Regions from separate parts of the Pseudoalteromonas sp. GABNS16E genome, predicted to be linked through region 2. Evidence: predicted binding sites of a transcription regulator. Region 2 holds the regulator's gene; each other region holds the start of a gene.
What was found. The regulator FliA, encoded in region 2, starts transcription of late flagellar genes. The targets are predictions, from matches to a motif close to CTAAAGNTNNNNNNNNNNNNGCCGATA.

Region 1 (3,263 bases), on a different contig from region 2:
ATGTAGGTTCGGTGTAAAGTTTTCTGGCGAATTCAATTATACCTTATCTTCATGCTGTTTGTTTTTCATACCACAAAGATCAACACGCCCTAGTATTTTATGAGTGTAACCAGTACTAGCGCTTGCTTATGCAACAGTCAGCTTAATTATGGCGACTGTTGCCAGCCTTATCATCTTGATATAAAAACCCCAGCCACACCTGAGCAACTAATGCGTTCGCGCTTTAGTGCTTATGCATTAAAAAATGCATCTTATATATTTAAAACTTACGCCAAAGAAAAACAAGCACAAAACCCAGTAAATGAAATTGCTGACTTTGCCAATAGCTGCCGCTTTGTAAAATTAGTTGTGCGCGATACGCAGCAAAGTGATGAGCGAGGTTATGTTGCCTTTAACGCGTATTATTTTTACCAAAACTTATATTGTGAGTTGGATGAGAAATCAGACTTTATAAAAGAGGACGGTGAATGGCGTTATTTAGAGGGTATTATTAATCCGGTCGCCGATATAAAAGTTGCCAGAAACGACCCCTGCCCATGTGCAAGCGGTAAAAAATATAAAAAGTGTCACAGTGTATAAAAAAAGCTAAACACTTAGCATAAAAATAGCTTTTTATTTAAGCGCTACTCTATACCACTAAACATGTTAATAACTGCCATAAACAAAAAATGGACCATCTAGGTCCATTTTCTACAATATTGCTATTGGTTATTCATCATCATCTAGATCGAACGATTCACGCTGCGCAGGTCTAGCTAAAATCTCAACATAGAATGAAGTAAGCGCCTGCTTTTCGATTTCGCTGATCTTGTTGTTAATTTCAGCTACGTGAACAACTTCGGCATCATCGGCACTTGTGCCAAACTTACAGTCAAACGCCCAGTAATCAGCTTCAACAGGTAGCGTTTTATTGCGCTCTCTTTTCAAATATTTTTTCACTTCATGCTTTGCAGCATCAACCATACGAGGGTATTTGATTTTCTCATGATTTAGCGTGAATGTTTTCTTCATTACGTTCCTAATTACCTTGATTTAATGATAATGGCACTCAAGTCATACCATTTGCAGCCATTATAGCAATTGCATTTAATTTGTGGATGCTTTTTTTAAACAAAAAAAGAATTGTTCTATTTTATTGCATAACCGATTATTAAATATAAGGTGTTTTAAGCTTTTAAAACGCACAAGTGTTAAATTATTTTTATGCGTTAGCAACAAGCAATGGCTTATGTATAGCCTCATTAGTTAAATCGTCATAAAATGCTGCGGCGTCCATTTGTGGACTTGCAAGCGCGGTGTGCGTGTCATTTAAGCGCCTGCGTACTGATAGTTCACAATTATCGATTACTGTTAAAGGAATATGTAACTTGTCATCTCTAATCGCTAGTGGCTCAGGGTTTAAGCAGTGGCTTAATTTTATTGCTTTCATGCCTGCTTGTTCGCCTTGTTGAACAATCACCGACGCGTGCTTTTGCCCTATGGTCATATCAAATTTTTCGGGAGCTAATAATTGCTTTGGTCCAGCACCAAAGCGCTCTCTTAACTGTTTTTCGTCTACATAAGCACTATGCGTTTCAATTTTTGGCAAGTGAAATTGACTAAAATCCAGCGCATCGTGCGATAGCATCGCTAATAAAAGTGAGAATTCGCCTCTGCGATTTTCATGCACACTTTTATTTAGCCTGGTCTTTAGTTGACTCTCTGTGATTAACAAATCATCGATTTGCATAGTCTTTAGCCGATTATGATAACTGATAGATATTTATCGGCTTTATTTCAAATTTCTTTAGCTTTTTTCTTTACTTAAATACGCAGTTTGCTATTATCAGCGCCGTTGCATTGGAGGGGTTCCCGAGCGGCCAAAGGGATCAGACTGTAAATCTGACGGCTCAGCCTTCGCTGGTTCGAATCCAGCTCCCTCCACCACTTTTCTTACCGCTAAGTTAAGTGGGGCCAAATGTAACAAAATAGTGTGGAGGGGTTCCCGAGCGGCCAAAGGGATCAGACTGTAAATCTGACGGCTCAGCCTTCGCTGGTTCGAATCCAGCTCCCTCCACCACTTCTTATCTTCAGTATCCTTTTCTATGTCTTTTTCATCACTATTTAAAACTTCATTTTTAGACTAATTATCAAATACCCACTGTAATGTTGCCCCGTGGTTTTTAAGCCATGCTGATGCAGATTTATAATCGGGATAAAAATTAGCTACGTGCTTCCAAAAAGCACTGCTGTGGTTCAAATACTTTAAATGAGCCAATTCGTGCACAATAACATAATCAATTATATGATGAGGCGCCCCAACAAGGTTAAGGCTAAAGGTTAGCTCTCGCCGAGAATTACAACTCCCCCACTTACGTTTATAACTTCCAATCGTCAATTTAGTCGGTAATGCTTCTGACATCTTTTGGCAATAATAAGCTAAACGCATTTCAATGTAGTTTGTTAGCGTTTCTTCAAGGGCAAGGCAAAGTAACTGCTTGCGTTTTTCAGGCTGTTTTTTTACTCGATTAGAAGTGTAAATAGTAAATACGCTATCGGATTGCTGAACATGTGAGCGTGTCCCTTTTGCAAAAGTAATAGTATATGGCTTAGCAAAAACCATTATTTGCTGGTTTTTAAACGGGTGTTGTTGAGTATCAATGGCGTTAAGTTGTTTATGCAATTGCGCAGTTACCCACTCATTTTTACTAAACAGCCATTGTTCTATTTGTAGTTTTGGCACGTGTGTAGGCGCATAAACAGTAACTAATTTTTGGCTAACTTTTATTGCCACTGTTTTACGCCTTGCACTGCGTTTTAGCTGATACTCAAACAAGGTGTATGCTCTAAATATAAATAAAAGCGTATTATAAAGCCTTATTTAATCAATGCAGTTATTTAGCGATAAATAAATGGGCTCAGTGTTTATTATTATTTTTATTTACGAAAAATCACGTCTTATTAATAAAGTACGCTACGCATGTTAATACTTTAATGCCAAAAAGTAACCTCGCTGATTTATAATATAAATTATTAGATTAACAGTTTATTTATAAAATAAATCTATTAAACTAGTTCAATAAAGATACTAATTTGAGCCACTATGCTGTCTGCATTTTTTATAACCGACCACGATCCGAGCCTCATTATCAACGGTGCATATAACCCTATACTGGTTAGTTTATCGGTCATTACCGCTATTTTTGCTGCCTTTTTTACGATCTGGTTGGTTGATGTAGCAAAGCAAACGCAATTCGAAAGCTATAAACGCTTAGCCAATGTGA
Region 2 (3,263 bases):
GTACCAGAAGATATTCGCGTTGCAAATGCTGAAAAACTAGTAAAAAAAGCTGAGCAATTGTATTTAAAAAGAGCAAAAGCACAACATTCAAGACACCAAGCAGTGGCGTCAAGCACAGTAGGGATGTATGATTAACACAGTATTAGATCAAGCAAGCGGCCTGCGCAAAATGAGTCAAAACAACAACGGCGTAAAAGTTATCGCTGTCACCGGCGGTAAAGGAGGGGTGGGTAAAACCAACGTCTCTTTAAATACTGCTATTGCTTTAGGGCAGCAGGGTAATCGTGTATTAGTATTAGATGCCGATTTAGGCCTAGCTAATTGTGATGTAATGCTAGGACTACGTGTTGAAAAAAACTTATCTCATGTCCTTTCAGGCGAGTGCGAACTTGACGAGATTTTAGTTGAAGGCCCAGGCGGTATTAAAATCGTGCCTGCTACATCAGGCTCGCAAAGTATGGTGGAGCTAACCCCATCTGAGCATGCTGGGTTAATTCGTGCCTTTAGTGAGCTTAATACCGAATTTGATATTTTAATTGTAGATACCGCCGCTGGTATTTCTGACATGGTGCTGAGTTTTTCTCGTGCAGCGCAAGATGTCATGGTGGTGGTGTGTGACGAGCCGACCTCTATTACTGATGCCTACGCGCTTATTAAAGTACTTAGCCGCGAGCATGGCGTTTATAAATTTAAAATTGTTGCAAACATGGTGCGCAGTATGCGCGAGGGCCAAGAGCTTTTTGCAAAGCTCTCTAAAGTAACAGACCGCTTTTTAGATGTGTCTATGGAGCTTGTTGCGACTATTCCATATGATGAAAATATGCGTAAATCTACGCGCAAACAAAAAGTAATTGTCGATCTTTTCCCTAATTCACCAGCAGCAGTCGCGTTTAAAACATTAGCGACAAAAGCAGTAAAATGGCCTATACCTAATCAACCTTCAGGACATTTAGAGTTTTTCATTGAGAAGCTAGTAAACGGCTGATTATGACAACATCGGTGAAAAGAGCTATGGGATATCAATCAACACAAAATTTAAATGTGATTGTTGAAAAACACGCGTCGCTTGTCAAAAAAGTGGCGTGCCATTTAATAGCTCGTCTTCCTCCTAGCGTTCAGCTTGATGACTTAATCCAATCGGGAATGATTGGCCTTATCGAGGCCTCAAAAAACTTTGATGCCAGTAAAGGGGCAAGCTTTGAAACGTTTGCTGGTATTCGTATTCGCGGCGCTATGCTTGATGAAATGCGCAGAGGGGATTGGGCACCACGTTCGGTGCACCGCAAAAGCCGATTAGTAGCCGAAACCATCACAGAATTAGAAAATAGCTTAAATAGAGAACCAAAAGATACTGAAGTAGCTGAAAAACTTGATATTTCGCTAGAAGAATACCATCATATTTTAAATGATGTTAATTCCAGTAAAGTGCTTGGTATAGAAGACCTAGGGGTAGATGAAGATGTTATTAGCCCTGCAGGTCAAGATTTAGCGCTAGACAAACCATTTAATAATGTTAAAAATGAACGGTTTAATAATTCATTGTTAGAGGCAATAAAGTCTTTACCGGAGCGAGATGCAATGGTGCTTTCTTTGTATTACAACGATGAAATGAATTTAAAAGAAATTGGGCATATACTCGATGTAAGTGAATCGCGTGTAAGTCAGATACATGGTCAGGCGATGATTAAGCTCAAAGCAAAAATCAATGACTGGATAAACTAGTAGTAAGTAAATTATAGGTTAAGACCTCACCGGAGGATGTTTTGGATAAAAACATGAAAATTCTTGTTGTTGATGATTTCTCTACAATGAGACGTATTATAAAAAATCTGTTGCGTGACCTAGGGTTCACGAATGTTCAAGAAGCTGACGATGGTTCTACAGCATTACCTATGTTGCAAAATCAGGTTTTTGACTTTGTTGTAACCGATTGGAACATGCCAGGCATGCAGGGTATTGACTTGCTAAGAGCCATTAGAGCTGACGAAAAATTAAAACATATTCCGGTTTTAATGGTGACGGCAGAAGCTAAAAAAGAACAAATAATAGCGGCAGCGCAAGCAGGTGTTAATGGCTATATTGTTAAGCCATTTACTGCTGGTACTTTGAAAACTAAATTAGAAAAAGTGTTTGAACGCTTAGGTTAATGAGAGGAGAGGCTTATGTCAGCACCAGCTGCGCCTCAAATTACTTTAGAACAAGCTCGTCAGCTCGTCGTTTTTTTAGAAAACGGTGAGCAAGATAAAGCTGATCAATTAATTTTAGATACTGCCTCTCAAGAGCAATCGCAGCTTTTTGCTGAAGTAGGTAAGTTAACACGCCAATTACACGAAGCCCTTAAAAGCTTTGAACTTGATACGCGTTTAACCGATTTAACCACTGATGCAATTCCGGATGCGAAAAAGCGCTTAAACTATGTCATGGAAATGACAGAAAATGCAGCTAATAAGACAATGGATGCGGTCGAAGCAAGCCTTCCTATTGCGCAGCAGTTAGCAGATGAAATTGCACATATTAAGCCTACTTGGGATAGGCTTATGAACCGCGAGATAGAGCTGGGCGAGTTTAAAACCTTATGCCACAGCATCGACAAGTTTATGAACAGCTCTCATCATAAAACCGATGAGTTGCAAACTTTAATGACTAATGTACTAATGGCGCAGGATTTTCAAGATTTAACCGGCCAGGTTATCCGCCGTGTAATTGAATTAGTCAGAGAAGTAGAAGAAAGTTTAATACACCTTTTAACAGCATTTGCTGCACAAGATGACAGCATTGCTGAAAGTAAAGAACAACAAGAAACAGAAGAACTGGTTGCCGCACAAACATTAGCAGGTCCTGAAGGCCCTATTATTGATAAAGAGTCGCGAAATGATGTTGTATCTGACCAAGACGAGGTCGATGACCTATTATCAAGTTTGGGCTTCTAAGAGGAGAGTAACTGCATGAGCTTTGAAGTCGATGAAGATATTTTACAAGACTTTCTTGTAGAGGCTGGAGAAATCCTAGAGCTTTTATCTGAACAGTTAGTTGAGCTAGAAAATAACCCAGAAGATACTGAGTTACTAAATGCTATTTTTAGGGGCTTTCATACCGTAAAAGGGGGAGCAGGCTTTTTAGCTATGACTGAGCTTGTTGATGCCTGTCATGGTGCTGAAAACGTATTTGATCTCTTACGCCAAGGGGTTAGAACCGTTAATTCAGAATTGATGGATGTGATTTTACAAGCACTAGATACCATTAATGAAATGTTTGCCACTATT
Region 3 (3,263 bases), on a different contig from region 2:
GGTGGTGCCACCTATACCTGAATCAAATACCATTATGTGGGCTGACAAACTTTGGTTCCTACTGTTTATTAAGAACGGCAGTTTGCCATGAGGTATTTATAAAAGAAAGTAGTTTAGCTTTGCTCAGACTTTAGCGCGTCGAGTGCATCGCCCGCTGAATTTAATTGGTTTAGGTTTTCAAACATTGCCTGGGTGTAATCAACTAGCTGATCGACCGCTGCTTGATCTTGGTTTAGCCACTCTATAATACCGGCAAGCTGATCTTGTAGGCCTAGTTGCGATGCTTTATCAAATGCATTTTTTAGATCGTCATTAAAAGGCGCGATCGCATCGGCTACCTCTTTTGATGGGTTTGGCTGATATTGCTCATAACTTTTAACGGTAGTGACTGTTTTTGTTTGGCGAAGATCCATTGAAAATGCAACAAGTTGCTCACTGCCTAAGCTCAGCTCTTGTGCTTTTTCAAATGCTTCATCCAAATCACCACTAAAGAATGTTTTACTTACACCTTGTAGCTCTTCCATCATGGCATTAATAGCATCTTGCTCTTGTTCGTTTAAATCACCATTAACCGACATTGAAAAAGACAGCTCTCGAGATTGCGACGATGAGCTGGCAAACGATTCGCTGTTATTGCTTTGTTGATACCCACTCGCTGTTTGAGACTCATATGCATCAGCAAAGCTAATACTGACCTCATCACCTTCGGCCGTTGTAAACTTATACTCGGCATTGCTGCTCATACTTACATATTGTGCTTGGCTTACGCTAACACTGGCCGCTTGTGGGTTAAATAGGGTTTGCTCAAACTCATCAAGTCCCTCAAAAATGCCTTCTTTTGACTTGTCGATGCCCTCTTGCATTTCTTCGTTAAATACACCAGTGCCTTTTAGTTCATCAACCGCTTCGTCTATACCGGTTTGAACACCTGTGCGCGCATCATCTAACATATTTTTTAATTTATCGTCATCAGCACCATTGACTTTGGCTTTATTAACTGCGCCAGATACGAAGTCGAGTACATTTTTTACTATTTCATCAAAATCGAATAAAGGTTTATCGGCTTGTTTTTGCTCAACAGGTAAACCTAGTTGCTCTGCCATTTTGTCGCCAAGCACTTTTGCAGCAAGTTCTCTGCCTCGCTGTAATGAACTTTCTTGCGGAGATTGGATTGTTGGCTGCTGTAGCGCCTCTTTATTATTGAATTTGTTTACGTTGTTGTTTGGCGTATAGCCATAATTACCGATTTTCATGATCCACCTCCGTTACGTACTTAGCTTATTATCGGCTAATAGTGACAAAACTAAAGTGCATGTTTAAAAAAACAGCAACTTTATTATCAGCAAAACTAGACAAATACTGCTCGCTCCCTACAATAGCGCCGATAAATAGATCTCATAGATAAGGTAGTAGCATTAATGGCAGTGATTAAAATAGATACCACACAGTACGATACGCAGCTAAATGAAAAAGAGCAGCGTATTACGTCGCAATTTAAGCGATTTGGTGTGCAAGCGTTAGAGGTGTTTAGCTCAGAGCCAATTAACTACCGCCAACGTGCTGAATTTAGAGTATGGCACGATGGGGAAGATCTATTTCATATTATGTTTGATCAGGTCACGAAAGAAAAAATTCGCGTCGACACCTTTGACCCTGCCGCGCCATTAGTTGGTGAAGTTATGCAGGTGATGATTGATAATTTAAAGTCGTGTGAAGTATTACGTCGTAAGCTGTTTCAAATCGATTATTTATCGTCATTAAGTGGCGAGATTTTAGTAAGCTTGCTTTATCACAAACCACTCGATGAGCAGTGGCTAACTGAAATAAAAGCCCTGAAAGAAAAACTGAGCAGCAAATACAACATTGACTTTATCGGTCGTGCTCGCAAACAAAAAGAAGTACTAGGCAATGATTTTGTTACTGAGTGTTTAACCGTAAACGGCCAGGAGCTTATTTATCAACAAGTAGAAAATAGCTTTACGCAACCTAATGCTAAAGTGAATATAAAAATGCTGGAGTGGGCACAAGACTTATGTAAACCACTGAGTAATGACCTGCTGGAACTTTACTGTGGTAATGGTAATTTCTCTATTGCATTGGCGGGTTCGTTTAATCGCGTATTGGCTACTGAAATATCTAAGTCTTCTGTGCATTCAGCGCAATACAACATTGCTAAAAATAAGGTAGATAACTTAGATATAATTCGTATGTCGAGTGAAGAGTTTACCCAGGCAATGAATGGCGAACGTACCTTTTCGCGTTTAGAGGGGATAGATTTAAAAAGCTACGATTGCCAAACTATTTTAGTCGACCCTCCACGCGCAGGTATGGATACCCTTACCTGTGACTTAGTGGCCAACTACGAGAACATTATTTATATATCGTGCAACCCAGAAACGCTTGAGCGCGATTTAGATCATTTAACCCGTACTCATAATGTTAAGCGCTTTGCGATATTTGATCAGTTCCCTTATACACATCACATAGAATCGGGTGTTTTCTTACAAAGAAAATAGTGAGTTAAATTTAAATCACTTCCATAAAAAAAGCTCCTTACGGAGCTTTTTTTGTTTTAGCAAACCTTACTTGTTCGCTAAATAGTTAATTAATTTACTAATATCTTCTGGCGCGGTAATACCAGATTCACGGCCTAGGTTTAATTTGTATTTACCATTTACGATAAAGGTTGGTACGCCACGTAGCGCGCCTTTTTCTTTAAAGTAATTTTGGTCACGCTTCATTTTAGAGCTTAATGTACGTACCGAGAAGCTTTTGTATAGTTTATCAAACTTATCGCCATCAACACCCTGCGCTACAAACACATCTTTTACATCTGCAAGCTCGTTAAATTTAGCGCGCTTAGTGTGAATGTGATTAAAAATAGCCGCAACAATTTTATCTTTTTGTGGAAGTACTTCCGCAGTGGCCAGCGCTTGGCTCATCATTTGTTGGTTTTCTGGATCGCGAACACCGACAAAATCAACATGGCTCTTTTTAAATTTAACGTCTTTGTCTAGCTTTGGCTTAAACTCACCAATTAACGCTTCCATGTTATTACAAGCAGGGCAATAAAATGAGAAAAACTCTTTTACTTCTGGCTTTTTAGTCGCACGCTCTGCCACTACATCGTAATGCACGCCCTCTTCATAAGTGGCGGCTACACTGCTCGCAGCCATAGGCAATAGTAATGCAAGTAGACCTGCTTTAACTAATTTGATCATTGTTATTGTTCTCCGAGATTAAAGTGTTAGTAAAAAAGCAAC

Region 1: a site for FliA is predicted at 1,764-1,790, ahead of PSI06_RS11140 (VC2046/SO_2500 family protein). Genes of this name have one in related genera too.
Region 3: a site for FliA is predicted at 1,283-1,309, ahead of PSI06_RS17305 (DUF5610 domain-containing protein). Genes of this name have one in related genera too.

The regions. Positions count from the first base shown of each region.
Region 1 covers NZ_JAQREZ010000024.1:148-3,410, forward strand. The annotation lists partial or broken gene PSI06_RS11125 (transposase) at 1-2, opposite strand, end outside; gene PSI06_RS11130 (YchJ family protein) at 100-579, shown strand; gene PSI06_RS11135 (DUF6172 family protein) at 709-1,011, opposite strand; gene PSI06_RS11140 (VC2046/SO_2500 family protein) at 1,202-1,729, opposite strand; tRNA gene PSI06_RS11145 (tRNA-Tyr) at 1,842-1,926, shown strand; tRNA gene PSI06_RS11150 (tRNA-Tyr) at 1,975-2,059, shown strand; gene PSI06_RS11155 (M48 family metallopeptidase) at 2,123-2,773, opposite strand; gene PSI06_RS11160 (MHYT domain-containing protein) at 3,083-3,263, shown strand, end outside.
Region 2 covers NZ_JAQREZ010000021.1:43,532-46,794, forward strand. The annotation lists gene flhF (flagellar biosynthesis protein FlhF) at 1-135, shown strand, start outside; gene PSI06_RS10425 (MinD/ParA family ATP-binding protein) at 128-985, shown strand; gene PSI06_RS10430 (RNA polymerase sigma factor FliA) at 1,012-1,722, shown strand; gene cheY (chemotaxis response regulator CheY) at 1,764-2,147, shown strand; gene PSI06_RS10440 (protein phosphatase CheZ) at 2,163-2,930, shown strand; gene PSI06_RS10445 (chemotaxis protein CheA) at 2,946-3,263, shown strand, end outside.
Region 3 covers NZ_JAQREZ010000053.1:21,201-24,463, reverse strand. The annotation lists gene murI (glutamate racemase) at 1-48, opposite strand, end outside; gene PSI06_RS17305 (DUF5610 domain-containing protein) at 114-1,253, opposite strand; gene trmA (tRNA (uridine(54)-C5)-methyltransferase TrmA) at 1,419-2,516, shown strand; gene PSI06_RS17295 (thiol:disulfide interchange protein DsbA/DsbL) at 2,583-3,221, opposite strand; gene PSI06_RS17290 (thiol:disulfide interchange protein DsbA/DsbL) at 3,240-3,263, opposite strand, start outside.